One region of the Kineococcus sp. GCM10028916 genome, then DNA from elsewhere that is predicted to be linked to it. Evidence: riboswitches for the same ligand, from Rfam matches in the RefSeq annotation. Region 1 holds a riboswitch; the other holds the start of a gene.

Region 1 (8,175 bases):
TCCACGACGCGGTCGATCTCCGCCTTGAGGAACTCCTCGTAGGCGGCCGTCGCGAGGTCCCCCCGCGTCCAGGCGGCCCGGGCCCTGCGGATCTCGTTCGTCTGCGGGAACGAGCCGATGGTCGTCGTCGGCAGCGCCGGCAGACCCAGTGCCTGTTCCTGGGCGAGGCGGCGCACGGCGTAGTCGCTGCGCCCGAAGGCCTCCGGGGTGAGCGCCGCGAGCCGGTCGCGCACCTCGGGACGGACCACGCCGGGGGCGCCGAGTCGGTCGGCCCGGGCCTGCGCCGACGCGGTCAGTTCTTCCTGCACCGCCGCGGCGTCCCCCAGCGCCTTGCCCAGGACGACGACCTCGGCGACCTTCTGGTCGGCGAAGGCGAGCCAGCCGCGCAGGCGCTCGTCGAGGGTGGTCTCGCGGGTCACGTCGTGCGGGACGTGCAGCAGCGAGGTGGACGTCCCCGCGACGACGTGGGCGGCGGAACCCTCGAGGGTCCGCAGCCGGGCCAGCGCCTCGACGAGGTCGACCCGCCAGACGTTGTGCCCGTCCACGACCCCGCCGACGACCGTCTTGCCGTGCAGCAGTTCCGGACGCGCCGGCGTCGCGCCCCGGACGAGGTCGAGGGCCAGACCCTCGACCGCCGTGGCGGCCAGGGGTTCCAGGAGGTCACCCGGGTCGCCGTAGGGCGTCGCGACCAGCAGGCGCGGACGGCCCTCGAGCGCCGCGAGGCGGTCGTAGGCGCGACGGACGAGGTCGGCGAGACCCTCGACGCCGTTCGTCGCGGAGTCGCTGACCAGCGCCGGTTCGTCCAGCTGCACCCACTCCGCACCCGCTGCCGCGTAGGCGGTCAGCAGTTCCTCGTAGGCGGCCAGCAGGTCGTCGAGCCGGGAGATCGGGGCGAAACCCTCCGGGGCGTCGTCGGCCGCCTTGGCCAGCAGCAGGAACGTCACCGGGCCGACCACGACGGGACGGGTCAGGAACCCGTCGGAGAGCGCCTCGGCGAACTCCCGCACCCCGCGGTCGTCGGCGAACCGGAAGGTCGTCGACGGGGAGATCTCGGGGACGAGGTAGTGGTAGTTGGTGTCGAACCACTTCGTCATCTCCAGCGGGGCGTCCGCACCGCGACCGCGGGCGATCGTGGAGTACCCCACGAGGTCGACGCGGCCGTCCTCGCCCACGACGTCGGCGAAGCGCGGCGGTACGGCGCCGAGGGCGACGGCGGCGTCGAGCACCTGGTCGTAGGCCGAGAACGCGGACGGGATCGACGCGTCGTGCGCCGGCAGGCCGAGGGCGTTCAGGCGGCGGACCGTGGCGGCACGGACCCCGGCCAGGGCGGCCTCGGTGGTGGCGAGGTCGGCGCGACCGGCCCACAGGGCCTCGAGGGCCTTCTTGGCCTCGCGGTCGGCGCCGATGCGCGGGTAGCCGAGGACGGTGGCGGTCCAGGTGGGGAAGTTCTCGGTGCTCACGGGGTGGGACCTCCTACCGCAGCGATGCGGCTCTGGGTGGATCGGGGCAGGTTCAGGTGGTCGAGCAGGTCGAGCGCGGGTTCCGCCGCGTTGAACGTGTAGAGGTGCAGTCCGGGGGCACCGGCGTCGAGCAGTCCCGCCGCGAGTCCCGACGAGAACGCGGTCGACGCCCGGCGGCGCTGGGCGGTGTCGTCGGTGTCGAGCGCCGCGAGCAGCTGCTCCGGGGCCGGGACGCCGGCCAGGTCGCCGATGCGCTGCAGCCGGCGGGCGTCGTCCGTCACGGCGATGCCCGGCAGCAGCGGGATGCTCACCCCGGCGGCGCGCGCCCGGCGCACGAAGGTGGCGTACTCGTCGGCCGAGAACGTCACCTGGCAGATCGCGAAGTGCGCACCGGCGTCCTGCTTGGCGCGCAGGGCCGCCAGTTCCGCGTCGCGACCGCGGGGGAAGGCCGCCACGGCGAGGGTCAGGGGACCCTCGTCGACGGGGACGCGACCGCCCCGCAGCGCGGAGCGCCGCCGGTCGGCGACCTGGAGCAGTTCGACCAGGTCCCGCGCGGTCGCCAGACCGTCGGGGTGCGGGGTCCAGTCCGTGCTCCCGACCGGCGGGTCGCCCCGCAGCGCGAGGACGTTGCGGACGCCGGCGTCGAGGAACTCGCCGGCGATTTCCACGACCTCACGTCGCGAGGACCCCACGCACGTCAGGTGGGCCATCGCCGGCACGGCCGTCGAACCCAGGACGTGGGCCAGCAGCTCCCGACTCGGTCCCTTCGTCGCGCCGGCCGCCCCGAAGGTGACCGAGACGAAGTCGGGGTGCGTGTCGAGGAGATCGGAGAGCCTGCGCCACAGCGACTCCCGCCCGTTCTCGGAACGGGGCGGGAAGAGTTCGAAACTGACGGTGGGCCTCCCGGTCGCGGCGGCGACGAGGGGAGCCAGCGTCATCGCGGCCGGCCCCGGTCCGGAACCGGGTACGCGTCAGGGACATCGGTGGGGCGCATCACGAACTCCATCGGCCTGGCTTTAGCACCCTCGCCCGGGCTCGGGGGGTTGCTGCGGCGTCGTCGAGCCAGGACTCTCGGCCGCTCTGGATGGTGTTCACCGAATGTAGACCGGGGTCGATGCGATCCACAAGTGCTGTTCCGGGGTTCCCCCGAACGGGGGAACCACCCGACACGTGGGGTTCTGGAGGGAGTTCCGACGGGTTCGCGACACGCCGATCTTGCTCAGCGGGGTCCGACGTGGCAACCTCACCGCAGGTCATGAGCGCCAGCGACAAGCCCCGGCTCGCTGGCCGGCAACCCTCCCTCCGCGGCGGGGTGCCCCGGGTGACGACCTGGTCGACGCCGCAGTGGCGCCGGCAAGCGCGGACCTCGCCGGGGTGATCCCGGTCCTCCCGGCAGGGTCCAGTTCCTCCAGGAGACTCTCGTGACGCTCAGCACCCTCTCCCCCCTCCGATGCCCGGCGCCCGTCGCGCCGCTGCTGCCCGTGGTCGGCAGGGACACCCGCGTCCCGCTCGCCCAGGGCGGGTCGACCACCTACGCGAACCTGGACAACGCCGCGAGCGCGCCCGCCCTCGTCTCGGTCGCCACCCGCGTCGCCCAGGTCCTCCCCCACTACGCCAGCGTCCACCGCGGCGCCGGGTACCTCTCGCGCGTCTCCACCGCCCTGTTCGAGCAGGCCCGGGCCGAGGTCGGGACCTTCCTGGGGGCGCGCCCCGACGACGTCGTCGTCTTCACCCGGAGCACGACCGACGCGCTCGACCTGCTCGCCCGGGCCGTCCCGCAGGGCTCCAGGGTCCTGGTGGCCGACGTCGAGCACCACGCGAACCTGTTGTCCTGGCAGCGCTCAGCCCTGACCACGGTCCTGCGCGGCGGGTCGGACGCGGAGGAGACCGCGACGCTGCTGGAGGCCGAGCTCGCCCGCGGCGGGTACGCGCTGCTGGCCGTCGCCGGTGCCTCCAACGTGACCGGTGAGGTCCTGCCGCTGCGCCGGCTGGCCCGGGCCGCGCACGCGGCCGGCGCCCGCATCGCCGTCGACGGGGCGCAGCTGCTCCCCCACCGCAGGGTGGACCTCGGTCGCGACGGGATCGACTGGATCGCGCTGTCCGGGCACAAGCTCTACGCCCCCTACGGGGCGGGCGCGCTCGTCGGTCGTCGCGACTGGCTCGACGCCGCCGATCCCTACCTCGCGGGTGGGGGCGCCACCCTCGACGTGCGCCACGACGCGGTGCGGTGGGCCACCGGGCCCGACCGCCACGAGGCGGGTTCCCCGAACGTGCTCGGCGCCGTCGCCCTCGCCCAGGCCTGCAGCACGCTCGCGACGCTGGCCCCCGGAGCGCTCGAGGCGCACGAGGAGGCGTTGCGCGAACGGCTCGTCGGCGGGCTGACGGCCCTGACGGGCGTCGAGGTCGTGCGCCCGCACCCCGACGACGCCGTGGGGGTCGTGACCTTCACCGTCCCCGGTCGCTCGGTCTCCGAGGTCGCGGCCTTCCTCTCGGCCGAGCACGGGATCGGTGTGCGCGACGGACGGTTCTGCGCCCACCGGTTCGCCGACTCCCTCGGTCTGGCCGACGGCGGGCTGAGGGTCTCCACCGGGGTCGGGACGGGATCGGCCGAGGTCGAACGGCTGCTGGCCGCGGTCGAGCAGTTCGTCGGTGCCGGGCCGGAGCTCGAGTACGGGATCGTCGAGGGGCACTGGGGTCCCACGACCGACGCTCGCCCGGAACCCGCGTCCTTCCTGCCCGCGCCCGGCGCCGGCGCGGACCTGGGGTGACCTCGTCCCCGACGCCTCAGCCCGCAGGGACGACGGCCTCGCGCGATCGCCGGGGCCGACCGCACGAACCGAGGAGACACGACGTGAGCGACACCACCGCAGCACCCCAGGCACCGCTCGTCGACGCCGAGACCGCCGGACGCGCCGTCGCCGCCGGTGCGCTGTTCGTCGACGTCCGCAGCGACGCCGGGCGGGCCGCCGCCGGCGACCTGCCGCAGGCCGTCGTCGTGGCCAAGACCGAGGTGGCGGAGAAGTTCGCCCTCGGTTCCGACACCGCGCTGGCGGAACTCACCGGGAAGGACCAGGAGATCGTCGTGATCTGCGGTTCTCCCGCGGGCTCCGGCCCCGTCACCGCCGAACTGCTGGCGGCCGGCTTCACCGACGTCGTGCAGGTCGACGGCGGGTTCCCGGCCTGGAAGGCCGCGGGGCTGACCGTGGGCGAACCGGCTCAGACCTGATCCACCCCGGTCGACATCCACCCCGGTCGACGGGGCGGGACGTCAGGGCATCGGCTCGCTGCTGGGCCGGGACCCGTCGCCGATCCCGCCACGTTCGGCCTCGGCGAAGAGCGCGCGCAGCTCCCCCTCGAACTGCGGCCAGCTCAGCTCGCCGGGGGCCGGCTCGTCGTCGAGCGGCGACCAGGCGTACCCCCACTGCCCCTGCCCCGCGATGGCCAGTCCGGCCACGATCGACGACACCCAGTGCGCCAACAGTTCTCGTACCCGGTCACGCATGGTCGCCTCCTCGTCGATCGGTGGAGAGCACTGTGACACAGACGACGGCTGCCGTACCCACCACTCAGGAGATTTCCATGCCGACCCCCTTCCACGTGTTCCTCGACGTCGACGGCGGCGGGTGGCACCCCGCGGCCTGGCGTCGCTCCCGGGTCTCCCCCGACGCCGTGTTCTCCCCCGCGCGGCTGAAGGAGTTCGCCGTCACCGCGCAGGCCCAGGGCCTCACGGGACTCACCTTCGAGGACTCCACGCTGCCGGATCCCCGCAATCCCCGCGGGCACCTGGACGCGGTGCAGCGGGCGGCCTTCCTCGCCGGGACCACCGACACGATCGGTCTGCTACCGGTCGCCGCGACCACCTACTCCGAACCGTTCCACGTGGCGGCGCAGATCGCGTCGCTGGACCACTCCAGCGCCGGCCGCGCCGGCTGGATCGCGACGACGTCCACCCCCGCCGTGGCCCGGACGGTGGACCTCCCCGTGCTCGACGACCCGCAGGCGGAACTCACCGACGTGGTCGGGGCCGTGCGGAGGTTGTGGGACTCCTGGGAGGACGACGCGGTGGTCCGCGACGTCGCCACGGGACGCTACGTCGACCGCGACCGGTTGCACCACGTCGACGTCGTCGCCACCAACTTCTCGGTCAAGGGCCCGCTCACCGTGCCCCGTCCCCCGCAGGGGCAGCCGGTCGTGGCCGCCCACGAACGCGACCTCCTCGACCCGGGCGTGGTCGACGTCGTCCTCACGGGCAGCGAGCGGACCCGGCGCAGCGCCGGTGGTCCGCTGGTCGTGCTCGAGGTCGAGTTCGCCCTCGACACCGCGGCCGCCTCGGGTGCGCAGCGGGTCGAGGCGCTCGACGCCGACGCCCCGGCTCCTGCACGGGACCGGCTGCGCTGGACGGGGTCCGGTGAGGGCTTCGCGCGGTACCTCTCCGGTCTCGCGGGTTCCGTCGACGGTGTCCGGCTGCACGCCGCCGTCCTCGACGAGGACCTCCGCACGCTGCTGCGCACCACCTTCCCCGCCCTGCGCGTCGCCCGGCTGCTGCAACCGCCCGCCGCCGGTGCGACGTTGCGCACCACCCTCGGCCGTCCCCGGCCGGTCAACCAGTTCGCGACGGCCTGAGGAGTCCCGTGACCGACCTGCGCTACCCGAACGCCGTCGTCCACTTCGGCGTCTTCTTCCAGGGCGTCAACCACAGCACCATCTGGTCGGACCCCCGCAGCGGTTCCCAGATGCACCACTCGACCTTCACGCAGTTGATCCGGACCGCCGAACGCGGACTGTTCGACGCGTTCTTCCTCGGCGAGGGCCTCCGCCTGCGCGAACAGCGGGGCAGGATCCACGACCTCGACGTCGTCGGGCGACCCGACGCGTTGACCGAACTCGCCACGCTGGCGGGTCTGACCGACCGCATCGGTCTGGTCGCCACCCAGAACACCACCTACAACGACCCCGCCGACCTGGCCCGCCGCCTCGCGTCCCTGGACGTCCTCTCCGGTGGTCGCGCCGCGTGGAACGTCGTCACGACGGACAACGCCTGGACCGGGGCGAACTTCCGCCGGGGCGGCTACCTCGACCACGCCGACCGCTACGAGCGGGCCGAACGCTTCGTGGACCTGGCCCGACGGGTCTGGGACAGCTGGGACGGGTCGGAGTTCGCCCCCGTGGACTCCGACGACCGCTTCTTCGACGTCGAGATCGCCCCCACCGTCCCCCGCAGCCCGCAGGGTCATCCCGTGATCTTCCAGGCGGGCGACTCACCCACCGGCCGCGACTTCGCCGCCCGCTCGGCCGACGTGATCTTCTCCGCACACGGGAGCGACCGCCACGACGCGCTGGCGTTCGCCGACGACATCCGCCGCCGCGTCGTGGCGGCGGGTCGCCCCGAGGACGACGTCCTCACCTTCCCGGGGACCCAGATCGTCGTCGCCGACACCGAGGGCGAGGTGGAGGAGAAGGCCCGTTGGGTCCTGGAGCAGCAGGTGACCCCCGCGACCGCGCTCTCGCTGGTGGGTCAGGTGTGGGGCGAGGACCTGTCGGGCCACGACCCCGACGGCCCGTTGCCCGCGCACGATCCCGTCATCGCGGACATCGACGGGACCCGGGGCGCCGCGCGACAGGGTCACGACCCCCGGGCGATCGCCCAGGAGTGGCGCCGGGTGGCGGAGGAGAACAAGTTCTCGCTGCGCGAACTCGTGCTGCACACCTCGACCCGGCGCGGTTTCGCCGGTACGGCCTCGCAGTTGGCCGACGAGCTGACCCTCTGGGTGCGCAGCGGCGCCAGCAGCGGGTTCAACATCACGCCGTTCCTCGTCCCCGGCGGCCTGGACGACATCGTGGACCAGCTCGTCCCGGCCCTGCAGGAACGGGGCGCCTATCCGACCGCGTACGTCGGGACCACGCTGCGCGAGCACCTGGGTCTGCGACCTCCGCTCACGCGTCGCCGCTGAGGAGCCCGCCGAGGTAGCGGGCGATGGCGCCGGGACCCGACACGGGGGCGACGGCCTCGACCGCGGGGTTGTAGTTGGTGTTGGTGTTGATGTCGTAGGTGACCGTCCGCCCGTCCGCCGTCTCGAGGAACTCGATGCCGGCGATCTCGACGCCGGCCGTCCGCAGCAGTTCCTCGTAGCGGCGGACGAGCGGGTGGTCTCCGGTGATCTCCGTCCGCAGCGCGAACGGGACCACGCCCGGCACCTCGCACGCGTCGGCGGGGCACAGTTCGAAGCTGCCCGCGGAGGTGTCCACGCGCACCGCGTAGACGAAGCGCCCGCCCACGAACTCGGCCCGGGTGACGAACGGTTCGGCCGAGCGGAGGAACTCCTGGAGCAGGGTGATCCCGTCGACCGGTTCCTCGAACTCCGGCGAGGCGACGTGGGCGTCGAAGTCCTCGTGGGAGTCGAAGCGCCGGACGCCGAGGCCCTTGCCGCCCTGGTTGTGCTTGGTGATGAACGGCACCGGTAGTTCCCGGGAGCGTGCCGCCAGGTCCCCGCGGCCGAAGACGGCCACGGTCCGGGGTACGTCGAACCCGTTGCGGCGCAACAGCGCGTGCTGGGCGACCTTGCTCACCTCGAGCTCGACGACGTGGGTCCCCCCGACGACCCGGCGGCCCCAGCCCTCGAGCCAGGCGAAGAGGGCCCGGGTGAACTCCTTGGTCTGCCCGTGACCGCGGGTGTGCGCGGACGCACTGAGCCGCGACCAGTAGACGCCCGGCGCC
Region 2 (10,784 bases), on a different contig from region 1:
TGGCGGTTCGCGATGCGCGCCCCGCTGCCCGGGGAGAGCGAGGTGATGAACCCCTCGGTGACCCCGGCCGCGGCGAGACCGGCCTTGAGGTTGGCGATGTCGGAGGCGATGGCCGTCTGGCCGGTGTAGGCCAACGGCCCGACCGTCGCGGGGAACGCGGTGGCGTTCTTGCCCGTCGAGATCCCCGACGCCGGGTCCTGGTAGGCCTCGCGGAACGTCACCCAGTCGCGTCGGTCGGGGAAGCTCGTCAACCGCACGTGGCCGGGTTCGGAGCGCACGACGGGCTGGGTGAACAGGTCCTCGCCGGTGACCTCGAGCCCCGACACCCGCTGGAAGGAGTAGGACCACCAGGCGCCGTAGTCGACGGCGCTGGACATGGCCTTGCCGTACTCGCCGTCACCGACGATGGTGACGCCGAGGGCCTCCTGGCGCTTCACCAGGTCCACGACCGCGTCGGTCAGCAGGGCGTCGAACTCGGGGGTGCGTTCGAGGGTGAAACCGTCGTCGCCGATGCGGCGGGCCTCGTTCGCGGCGATGAGTTCCGGGGTGCGGGGCAGGCTCCCGGCGTGGGAGACGGGGATCTGACGCTCGGTCACAGGGGTTCTCCGATCAGGGTTTCGCGCGCAACGCGCGGTCGAGGTCTTCCAGCAGGTCGTCGGGGTCCTCCAGGCCCACCGACAACCGCAGCACCCCGTCGGTCAGACCGATGGCGGCACGGCCTTCGGCCCCCAGACGACGGTGCGTCGTCGTGGCGGGGTGGGTGGCGAGCGACTTGGCGTCGCCGAGGTTGTTGGAGATGTCCACGATCCGCAGGGCGTCGAGGACCTCGAAGGCTCGGTCCTTGCCGCGCCCGCGCGGGGCGTCGAGCTCGAACGTGAGGACCGTCCCGCCGAGTTCCATCTGCCGCTTCGCCAGGTCGAACTGCGGGTGGCTGACCAGCATCGGGTGACGGACCCAGCGCACCCCCGGGGACTGCTCCAGGTGCTCCGCGAGGCGCAGGGTGGTGGCCGCCGCGTGCCGCACCCGCAGGCTCATGGTCTCCAGGCCCTTCGCCAGGGTCCACGCGTTGAACGGACTGAGCGTCGGCCCGGTGTGCCGGGTGAGTTCACGGAACCTGCCGTCGATGAACTCCGAGGTCCCGAGGACCGCGCCGCCCATCACCCGGCCCTGGCCGTCGATGTGCTTGGTCGCGGAGTACACGACGACGTCGGCCCCGAACTCCAGCGGGTGCTGGCCGACGGGACTGGCGAAGGCGTTGTCGACCACGACGGTCGCCCCCGCGGCGTGCGCGAGTTCGCTCACCGCGGCGATGTCGACGAGGGTCTGCATCGGGTTCGCCGGGGTCTCGAAGAACACCGCCTGCGCCGGGGTCGAGAGCGCGCGTTCCCACTGCGCCAGGTCCTCGCCGTCGACGAACTCCGTGGTGACGCCCCACCGGGGGAGGATCTCGTCGAGGATCACGAAGCAGGAGCCGAAGAGGCTCCGGGCCGCCACCACCCGGTCACCCGCGCCGAGGAGCGCGGCGAGGGCGTAGAACACCGCGGACATCCCGCTGGCGAGGCCGTAGCAGGCCTGCGCCCCCTCGAGCTGCCGCAGCCGTTCCGTGAACACCGACACCGTCGGGTTCCCGTAGCGGGAGTAGACGTAGCGGTCGACGTCGCCCGTGAACGCGGCCTCGGCGTCGGCCGCGGTCGCGTAGGTGTACCCCGACGTGAGGTACATGGCCTCGGCGGTCTCCTCGAACTGCGACCGGACGAGGCCGCCGCGGACGGCGGTGGTGTCCGGGCGCCAGCCCTCGCTCACGACTGGCGCCAGGGCAGGCCCGCAGCGCGCCAACCCACCGCACCGCGGTGACCGGCGTCGTCCAGCGGACCCTCGAACCCTTCGAGGACGTTGTAGCTGGGCGCGATCCCGGCGGCGGTGGCGGCCTCGGCCGCACCGACGGAACGCTGCCCGGAGCGGCACAGGAACACGACGGGCGCGCCCGCTCCCGGGGTGATCCCCGCGGCGGCGAGTTCGGCCAGGAACCGCGGCGGGTCGACCGGGAGCCAGGACACGAGGACCGGCTCCCGGCCGGTCCCGCTGGTGTCGGGAACCCCGACGAATCGCCATTCGGCGTCGGTGCGGACGTCCACGAGGACCGCGTCCGGGGTGTCCCGGACCAGGTCGAAGGCCTCACGCGGGGTGAGGTCGCCGGCGTAACCCACTCTTTCCTCCCATCGGTCCTGGCATGAGCACCCTCCCCGCCGGTGAGGGCGTGGGGGTTGCTGCGGCGTCGACGAGCCAGGTCTCTCGGCCGCTCTGGATGGTCCCGTCAGCGTAGGGCATCGCGACGAGGGGCAGGACGGGCGGAGCAGAGTGGGTGGCTACTCCTCGGTGTGGCCGAGGTCCAGGTCGGGCAGCGTGCGGACCCACGGGTCCGCGGCGGCGTCGAGTTCCAGGACCGTCACGTCGTTGGTCCCCGCCCGCAGGACCGGCCCCGGGACGTAGAGCGTCCGCTGCGGTCCGCGCCGCCAGTAGCGCCCCAGGCAGAACCCGTTGACCCAGACGACCCCGCGACCCCAGCCGGCCGTGTCCAGGAAGAGGTCGACGGGCTCCGCCACCTCCAGCTCCGCGCGGGCGAGCACCGGCCCGGCGAGGAACGTCACCGCACCCGTCCGCCCCGCCGAGGCGATCGCCAGCCGGTCCGGGTCCAGCGCCTGCACCCGGAGGTCGCGCACCGCCGCGTCCCCGACGCGGACGGGGCCGACGACGCCCTTGGGCTCGCCGAGGCGCGGACCGTAGTTCACCCGGCCCGCGTCCTCGAGGACCAGGTCGAGCCGGGCGCCGGCGGGGTGCGGCGGGAGGGCGAGCGTGGTGTCGTGGTCCTCCCGGAACAGGGTGCCCAGCCGCACCCCGTCGAGCAGCACGGTGAGGCGGTCGCGCACCTCGCCCACGTGCAGGACGGTCGGCCCCGGGGACCCGGGCGAGGTGGCGCTGACCCACGCGAAGGGGGCGGGCACCCCGCTCTCCGTCGCCAGGTCGTCGAGGAACGGGACCTCCTCCCCCGCCACCGGCTCGAGACCGTCCACGGCCTCCACCAGCGGGAGCGCACCGACGAGCGGAGCCCGCAGGACCGGCGCCGGCCGCGCCGGCGACGGCACGTCGGCACCGAGTTCGACGTACCCGCCGAGGACCTCGCGGAACGCCCAGTACTTCGGCGTGGGCCGGCCGGCCTCGTCGAGGAGCGCGTCGTAGTCGTAGGACGTCGTCGTCGCCTGGTAGGTGCCCTTGTCGTTGGCGCCGCTGGTGAACCCGAAGTTCGTGCCCCCGTGCACGACGTAGACGTTCACCCCGGCACCGCGTTCCAGCATCGTCGTCAGTTCGGCGACGGCCGCCTCCGGGGGCGTCGTCCGGTGGTGGGAACCCCAGTGGTCGAACCAGCCGACCCAGAACTCCGAGCAGACCAGCGGTCCCTCGGGCTGGTGGCGGCGCAGGGTGTCCAGCCGCTCGGCCGCCCGGCCGCCGAAGGACCCCGTCGTCAGCAGTCCGGGCAGGGTCCCCGCGGCCAGCATCCCGTCGGTGGGCTGGTCCACGGTCGTCAGCGGCACGGTGATCCCGCAGCGGCGCGTGGTGGCCACCAGGTGTTCCAGGTAGGCGGTCCGGGCGGCGCTGTCCGTCGCGGCGCTGTCCGCTGCGCCGGAACCGGTCTCGTAGGCGCCGTACTCGTTCTCCACCTGGACCAGGACGACCCGTCCGCCCCGGTCGGCCTGCCGGGGAGCGACCACCTCGTAGACCCGGGTCAGGAACTCGTCGACGGCCTCGAGGTAGTCCGGGTCGTCGATGCGCAGCCGGACCCCGGAACGGGTGAGCCAGACCGGCAACCCGCCGTTGGTCCACTCGGCGCAGATGTAGGGACCCGGCCGGACGACCACGTCGAGGTCCTCCGCGGCCGCCGCGTCGAGGAACCCCGCGAGGTCGCAGGACCCGTCGGTGCGGAACTCCCCGCGTCGTGGGGCGTGCAGGTCCCACGGCACGTAGGTCTCCACCGTGTTCAGCCCCAGTTGACGCACCGACCGCAACCGGTCGCGCCACTGGGCGGGGTGGACGCGGAAGTAGTGCAGCGCACCGGACAACAACCGGTGGGGACGCCCGTCGGCGAGGAACCCCTCCGGCCCGAGGGTCAGAGCGGAGGTGCGGGCGGTGGGGTTCACGTCGACTCCTGTGCTGGGCCGGCGCCCTCGCCGGTGCGGGAGGCCACCGTAACGCCCGAGGGTCCGCGCCGGAGCGGGGTCAGTCCTCGACGAGGAAGCGGTGCATGACGTGCAGGCCGACGAGACCGTGCTCGGGGTGGTCGAAGGCCTCGGGAACGGTGCCGACGATGCTCATCCCCAGCGAGCGCCACAACGCGACCGCCGCGGTGTTCGTCTCGACGACGGCGTTGAACTGCATGGCGCGGTACCCGCGGAACGCGGCGAGGGCGAGGACGTGCTCACCGAGGGCGCGTCCGACGCCGCGACCGCGCGCGGCGGGCGAGACCATGAAACTCGCGGTGGCGACGTGGGCCCCGGGACCCGGCCGGTTCGGCCCCGTCTTCGCGGTGCCGAGCACCTGCCCGTCCTCGAGCGCCACCACCGTCACCCCCGGCGGGGACTCGACCCAGAGGTCGCGCGCGCGCTCCGAGGTCAGACCGCGGGGGTAGGCGTAGGTCTCCTCCTCGGCGACGATCTCGTCGAAGAACGGCCAGATCTGCGCCCAGTCGGCGTCGGTGAACTCGCGGATCTCCACGCCCGCAGGCTACCCACGGTCCGGCGCCGGCCCGAAGTCGTTGAACGCCTCGTGGCCGGGGCGCAGGCTGCCGTCGGCGTCGAGGAAGTGCAGCCACTCCGGGTGACCCACGGGTCCGTGGCTGTCGCGGTGCAGGTCCGCGACCCCGCTGTGGTGCAGGGCGTGGACGGTGTACCCGATCCCCCGTTCCGCCAGCCGGGACAGGGTGTAGCGCATGACCTCGACGTGCTTGGCGTCGTCCCGCGCACCCCAGACGGTCTCGCTCGCGTAGAGCTCCTTGCCGACGGACCGGGCGAAGCCCACGCACTCGTCCAGGTAGGACTCGAACCCCTCGTGGGTGTGCACGCCCGTCTCCGGCCCGATGCCCTGCCACATCCAGTAGGGGTGGAACCCCAGGACGTCGCTGAGCGGCTCGGTGGCCCGCAGCGCGGCCACCTCGGCGTAGTTGCCCACGGTCAGCGGCTGGCGCGCCCCGGACGCCAGGACCACCTCGCGGCACCACGTGAGCCACCGGAGCTCCGCGATCCGCAGCGGGCTCCGCTCGTCGTGGACGTAGGCGCCCATGAGCGGCTCGTTGCAGAGGTCCCACAACCGGATGCGCGCGTCGTCGGCGTGGGCCGAGACGACGTCGACCAGGTAGCGGCGGAACAGCCGTTGCACGGCGGCCACGTCCGGGCCGTCCGCCGCCGCGTCCGCGAAGAGGTCGTCGGTCCGGGTCCAGGCACTGGCGTGCGGCAGCAGGTGGTCCAGGGGAACACCGCCGAAGTCGCACACCGGGTCCCGCCACCGGTTGAACAGCACCGGGACCACGGCGATCCCGTGGGCGGCGAAGATCCCCAGACCGGCCTCGAAGTTGGCGAGGAACCGTTCCGGGTGGCGCTGGTGGGCCTCGTGGGACAACCACCAGCGGGCGGTGTTCCAGCCGGGGAAGGCCGCCTTGCCCCGGGACACCTCCACCGCCATCAGGCCGTGGTCGTGGTGCTGCCACAGGTCGAGCCCCGAGGTCCCCCAGGAGCCGGCGTAGTTGAACCCGTGGATCTCCTGGACCGGCAGCGGTCCGGTCGTCACCGGTCGCTCCCGCCGCCGAGTCGGGCCGTGGTCGAGGGGGAACGCCCGTCGAGGACGACACCCGCGGTGGCCCCGGCCGCGGCGACCTCGTAGCCACCGCGGAACCCGTGGACCTGCACCCGCCCGCGCGCATCGGTCCGCACCGTCGTCGGAGACAGCCACCACTGCCCCTTGACCAGTCCGTGCAACGCCTCGTAGGACGGTTTGCGCGTCCCGTCGGCGCGGACGAGACCGACCGGTGCGCCGAGCCAGGTGGTCGCGTCGCTGAGACCCCAGTAGTTGATCGCCCCGACCGCGGGGTGGGACACCAGGGTCGTGACGTGCCGGACGATCTCGTCGGCCTGTCGTTCCTCCCCCTCGGGGGTGGACGGCCAGTGCTCGACCTGGTGGTCGTTGAGGTCGCCGATCTCCGCCGGCATGAGCTCCCCCGACACCAGGGTGTTCTCGGTGAAGTGCAGCGGGAGGCCGAACCGGGAGAAGCGACCGAGGACCTCGAGCGTCCGCTCCTCGCCCCAGTAGCCCTTGTGCATGTGGCTCTGCAACCCGAGGACGTCGATGCCGACACCGGCCTCCAGAGCCTCCTCGATCACCCGCTCGTAGGCGGGGGACATGTCGAAGTCGTTGAGCAGCAACGTGGCCCCGGGATTGGCGTCGCGGGCCTCCGCGAAGGCCATCGCCAGCGTCGCGGTCCGCCCGTGGTCCCGGGCGACCCGGGTGAGGCCGTTGTCGTACTTGTCGTAGACCGGCATGATCACCGACTCGTTGACCACGTCCCAGGTGTCCACGAGGCCGGCGAAGTCACCCACCTCGCGACGGATGCGCGCCCGTTGCGCCTCGACGACGTCGGCGGTCGGGAGATCGAGGAGCCAGTCCGGGGCCGCGGTGTGCCAGGTCAGCGGATGGCCCTTCACGGTGACGCCGCGGTCGGCGAACCACCGGGCGGTCTGCAGCAGTCGTCGCGTCCCGGGCTGCCCGCGCCGGGGTTCGAACTCCCCCCAGTAGAACGGCAGGGTCGTGGTGTTGAACAGCTCGAACCACGCGTGCGCGAGGTCCTCGACCTGTTCGGCCGGGGCCGAGGACCCGAAGAAGGACGAGGAACCCGCGACGGCGGTGGGGTCCTCCCCGTTGGCGTGGGCGATGAAGTCGAAACCGATGCAGCCGAAGAGGAACTCGTGGCGTCGTTGCGACACCGTCACCTCCCGGTCGGCGAACGGGGCGCCGTCGGGGCCGAGGACGGTGACCTCGCTCGAGGCGAGGCGGTGGGCGTAGCGGTCCGCGAGGTCGGGACGGGTGGCCGCCGGGGACGCGACGCGGGGGGCGGTGCTGTCGTTCGACAAGGGATCTCCTCAGGAGGGGGTGGGCACGAGTTCTTCCACCCGGACGACGGCCTCGAGGCCCGGGAGTTCCCGCAGGAACTCCGCCATCGCCGGGGCGGCGTTGTGCCGTTCGTGAGCGGGGTGATCGGTGTAGACCGCGTAGACCAGCCGGAGCAGCGGATCCGAGGGACTGGTGTGCGGGAGGTAGAGGAGGGTCCCCGGTTCCTGGGCCACGGCGGGCAGGGCGGCCCCCAGCAGGGCGTCGAAACGTCGCGCTGCAGCAGCGTCGGGGAGGTCGAAGCGGACGACGAGAGCGAGGGTCACGGACGTTCCTCCGGGTTGCCGAGGACCGCTGGACGCGGTCCAGTGAGTTCATGACCGAAGCACCCGTCGAACTGCACCACGTCGAACTCGGGGTCTCCGACCTCGCCCGCAGCCTCGAGTTCCACGTCGAGACCCTGGGCCTGCAGCCCGCCCTGCGACACGCCTGGACCCGGGACGAGGCCTGGCTCGCGGCCGGTCCCGGGTTGGTGCGGCTGGTCCGGGTGGAGGGCGGGGACCTCGGCGGTTGGCAGACGGTCAACCACCAGAGAGGTTTCCGCCACGTCGGTTTCACGGTGGACGACGTCGACCGGTGGGCCGACCGGTTGCGTCGGCACGGGGTCGAGTTCACCATCGCCCCGATGACGGCCCTGGGCGACGTGCGGATCGTCTTCTTCCGCGATCCCGACGGTGCCCTGGTGGAGCTGGTCTCCGGGGAACTCCGCTACACCGAGGTCTGGGACGAGGAACTCGTGGACCGTCACCGCCTGCGCACCCCCGGCGGCGCCGGACCCACCCTCGACCACGCGGCCACCACCGTGTCCGACCTGACCGCCGCGTTGGCGACCTGGGCCGACGGTCTGGGCCTGGGTCGGCTGGGGCAGGTTCCCCACCCGGACGACGAGCGCGGTTACGTGCGCAGCTACCTCGCGGCCGGGAGCGGTGTGCTGGAGGTGTTCTCCTACGCGGTGGAACCGCTGGACGCCCCCGCGGACGTCGACGACCACCGCCTGGGGTTGCGCGTGGTCGGGCTGACGGTGGCGGACCCTGCGGCGGCGGCGGAACTCGTCGTGGCCCGGGGTGGACGACCGGGAGGCCCCGGGGGGAGCGTCGTGGACCGCGACGGTCTGACCGTGCGCTTCCTCCCTCCGGGTCCTCCCCCGGTCTGACCTGGTGCTCACGGCGTCACGCCGACCTCGACGAGGCGGCGGTCGGCGGCGGTGACCTCGTGGACCGCGCCCACGAGGTCGACGACGGCCTCGAGCTCCGGGGTGGCGCAGTCACGCCCCACGAAGAGGTCGATGCGGCCGGGTTCGACGACCCGCACCAGGCGCCGGTCGGAGAACGCGAGGCGCTGCGTCGGGACGTCGAGGGTGACGTCGACGCTCGCCCCGGCCTCCAGGTGCACCCGCGCGTAGCCCAGGAGCTGGACCACGGGGCGGGTCACCGACGCGACGGGGTCGCTGCCGTAGAGCTGGACGACGTCGGCCCCCGGCCGGGTGCCGGTGTTGGTGACCCGCACCGTGACGACGACCGAGCCGTCGCAGGGGGCCTCGGTCGCGGCCAGGCGCAGGTCGGCGTGCTCGAAGGTCGTGTAGGAGAGACCGTGCCCGAAGGGCCGGACGGGGGCGGTGTCGATGTTCGACACCGGGCTGGCCGCCCCCAGCTTCGGGTGCAGGTAGCTGTAGGGCTGGGCCCCCACGGAGCGGGGCAGCGACACGGGCAGGCGACCGGAGGGGTTCACCCGGCCCGAGAGGACCCCGGCGATCGCGCCTGCCCCCTCCTGCCCGGGGAAGAAGGCCTGCACGACGGCGGCGCAACGCTCCAGCGCCCAGTCCACGGCGTAGGGGCGACCGGTGAGCAGCACGAGGACCACCGGGGTCCCGGTGGCGAGCAGGGCCTCGACGAAGGGGCGCTGGACACCGGGGAGTTCCAGGGAGTCGGCGTCGCAGCCCTCCCCCGAGGTGCCACGCCCGAACAACCCGGCGCGGTCGCCGACGACGGCGACGCAGACCTCGGCCTGCGCCGCCGCGGCCACCGCCGCCTCGAACCCGCTGGTGTCGTCGGTGTCGACGTCCGCGCCACGCACGTGCGTGATCTCGGCACCGATCCCGAACTCCCCGTCCAGCGCGGCGAGGACGGACTGCACGTCGAGGCCGAGTTCGACTCCGGGGTGCTGGGCCAGCACGTGGTTGGCGAAGCTGTAGCAGCCGAACAGGGCCGAGGTGTCGTCCGCGTTCGGGCCGACGACGCAGACCCGGGTGGGGTTCCCGCCGTCCGGCACCCGCAGCGGGAGGGTCCCGTCGTTGGACAGCAGGACGACGGACTCCTCGGCGAGCTCCCGGGCCAGGTCGCGGTGGTGGGGCGGGTCGAGGTCGATGCGGTCGAGGTCGATCCCGGCCGCGGGATCGTGGTCGGGGTCGAGCAACCCCAGTTCCGCCTTCTGCCGCAGTACCCGGCGCAGGGCGCGGTCGACGAGGGCCTCCTCGACCTCGCCGGCCCGGACGGCTTCGGCCAACGGTCCGAGGTAGGCGACCCCGGTGGGGAGTTCCACGTCGATCCCCGCGGTCAACGCCTGCGCGGCGGCGTCCGCCGGGGATCCCGCGACCCCGTGCAGCCGCTGCAGGAACGCGACGGAGAAGTAGTCGGCGACGACGGTCCCGGCGAAACCCCACTCCTCCCGCAGGAGATCGGTGAGCAGTTGCTCGTCGGCCGCCACGGGAACCCCGTCGACCTCGGCGTAGGAGTTCATGACGGACCGCGCGCCCCCGTCGAGGACGGCCATCTCGAAGGGCGGCAGCAGGACGTCGGCCAGTTCGCGGGGACCGGCGTGCACCGGCGCGAGGTTGCGACCCGCGCGGGAGTTCGAGTACCCGACGAAGTGCTTGAGGGTGGCGACCACCCCGGTGGACTGGACGCCCCGCACGTAGGCGGACGCGATGGTGCCCACGACGTAGGGGTCTTCGCTGATGCACTCCTCGACGCGGCCCCACCGGGCGTCGCGCACCACGTCCAGGACGGGGGCGAGTCCCTGGTGCACCCCGAGGCTGCGCATCGACGCACCGATCGCGGCCCCGACCTCCTGCACGAGTTGGGGGTGGAAGCTGGCACCCCACGACAACGGTGCCGGGAACGTCGTGGCCCGCCAGGCCGCCAGCCCGGTCAGACACTCCTCGTGCACCAGGGCGGGGATCCCCAGTCGGGTGTTCCGCTGCAGCCAGCGCTGCTTGGCGATGAGCGCCCGGGCCTGCTCGACGGGTTCGACGGGGGTGGTGCCGAACACCCGGGTCAGCTGTCCGAGACCGTGGTGGGCGAAACCCTCCAGGGTGTCCTCGGCGGCCTGCATGGTGTCCTGCATGGGCGCGACGTCCCCGCCCTCACCGGTCCCGCCGCGGCCTTCCCACAGACCGACGAGCTGGGCCAGCTTCTCTTCAAGGGTCATGGCGGTGAGGAGTTCCTCGACCCGGTCCACGGCGGCGGGTTCTTGCGTCAAGTCGGTCATGAGGGGGTGCTCCGGTGCTCGGGTGGGTTCGGTCGTCAGTGCGAGTCGCGGGGGACGTCGCTGCCCCGGCCCCCGACCAGGAAGTCCAG

What was found. Region 1 has a riboswitch for S-adenosylmethionine ahead of ACFQ46_RS09280 (methylenetetrahydrofolate reductase). Riboswitches for the same ligand answer to the same signal wherever they lie in the genome.
Region 2: linked by a shared signal. The riboswitch ahead of ACFQ46_RS15720 (rhodanese-like domain-containing protein) and the one ahead of ACFQ46_RS09280 (methylenetetrahydrofolate reductase) in region 1 are both predicted to bind S-adenosylmethionine.

What each region holds. Positions count from the first base shown of each region.
Region 1 covers NZ_JBHTFM010000006.1:444,418-452,592, forward strand. The annotation lists gene metE (5-methyltetrahydropteroyltriglutamate--homocysteine S-methyltransferase) at 1-1,460, opposite strand, end outside; gene ACFQ46_RS09280 (methylenetetrahydrofolate reductase) at 1,457-2,398, opposite strand; SAM riboswitch class I at 2,460-2,551, opposite strand; SAM riboswitch class IV at 2,712-2,826, shown strand; gene ACFQ46_RS09285 (aminotransferase class V-fold PLP-dependent enzyme) at 2,882-4,228, shown strand; gene ACFQ46_RS09290 (rhodanese-like domain-containing protein) at 4,312-4,686, shown strand; gene ACFQ46_RS09295 (hypothetical protein) at 4,729-4,962, opposite strand; gene ACFQ46_RS09300 (LLM class flavin-dependent oxidoreductase) at 5,040-6,083, shown strand; gene ACFQ46_RS09305 (NtaA/DmoA family FMN-dependent monooxygenase) at 6,092-7,411, shown strand; gene ACFQ46_RS09310 (RimK family alpha-L-glutamate ligase) at 7,395-8,175, opposite strand, start outside.
Region 2 covers NZ_JBHTFM010000016.1:409,299-420,082, forward strand. The annotation lists gene ACFQ46_RS15710 (cobalamin-independent methionine synthase II family protein) at 1-596, opposite strand, end outside; gene ACFQ46_RS15715 (O-succinylhomoserine sulfhydrylase) at 610-1,803, opposite strand; gene ACFQ46_RS15720 (rhodanese-like domain-containing protein) at 1,800-2,207, opposite strand; SAM riboswitch class I at 2,214-2,312, opposite strand; gene ACFQ46_RS15725 (beta-galactosidase family protein) at 2,367-4,193, opposite strand; gene ACFQ46_RS15730 (GNAT family N-acetyltransferase) at 4,273-4,767, opposite strand; gene ACFQ46_RS15735 (hypothetical protein) at 4,777-5,835, opposite strand; gene ACFQ46_RS15740 (endo-1,4-beta-xylanase) at 5,832-7,172, opposite strand; gene ACFQ46_RS15745 (putative quinol monooxygenase) at 7,182-7,475, opposite strand; gene ACFQ46_RS15750 (VOC family protein) at 7,526-8,362, shown strand; gene ACFQ46_RS15755 (glycoside hydrolase family 3 N-terminal domain-containing protein) at 8,371-10,695, opposite strand; gene ACFQ46_RS15760 (IlvD/Edd family dehydratase) at 10,731-10,784, opposite strand, start outside.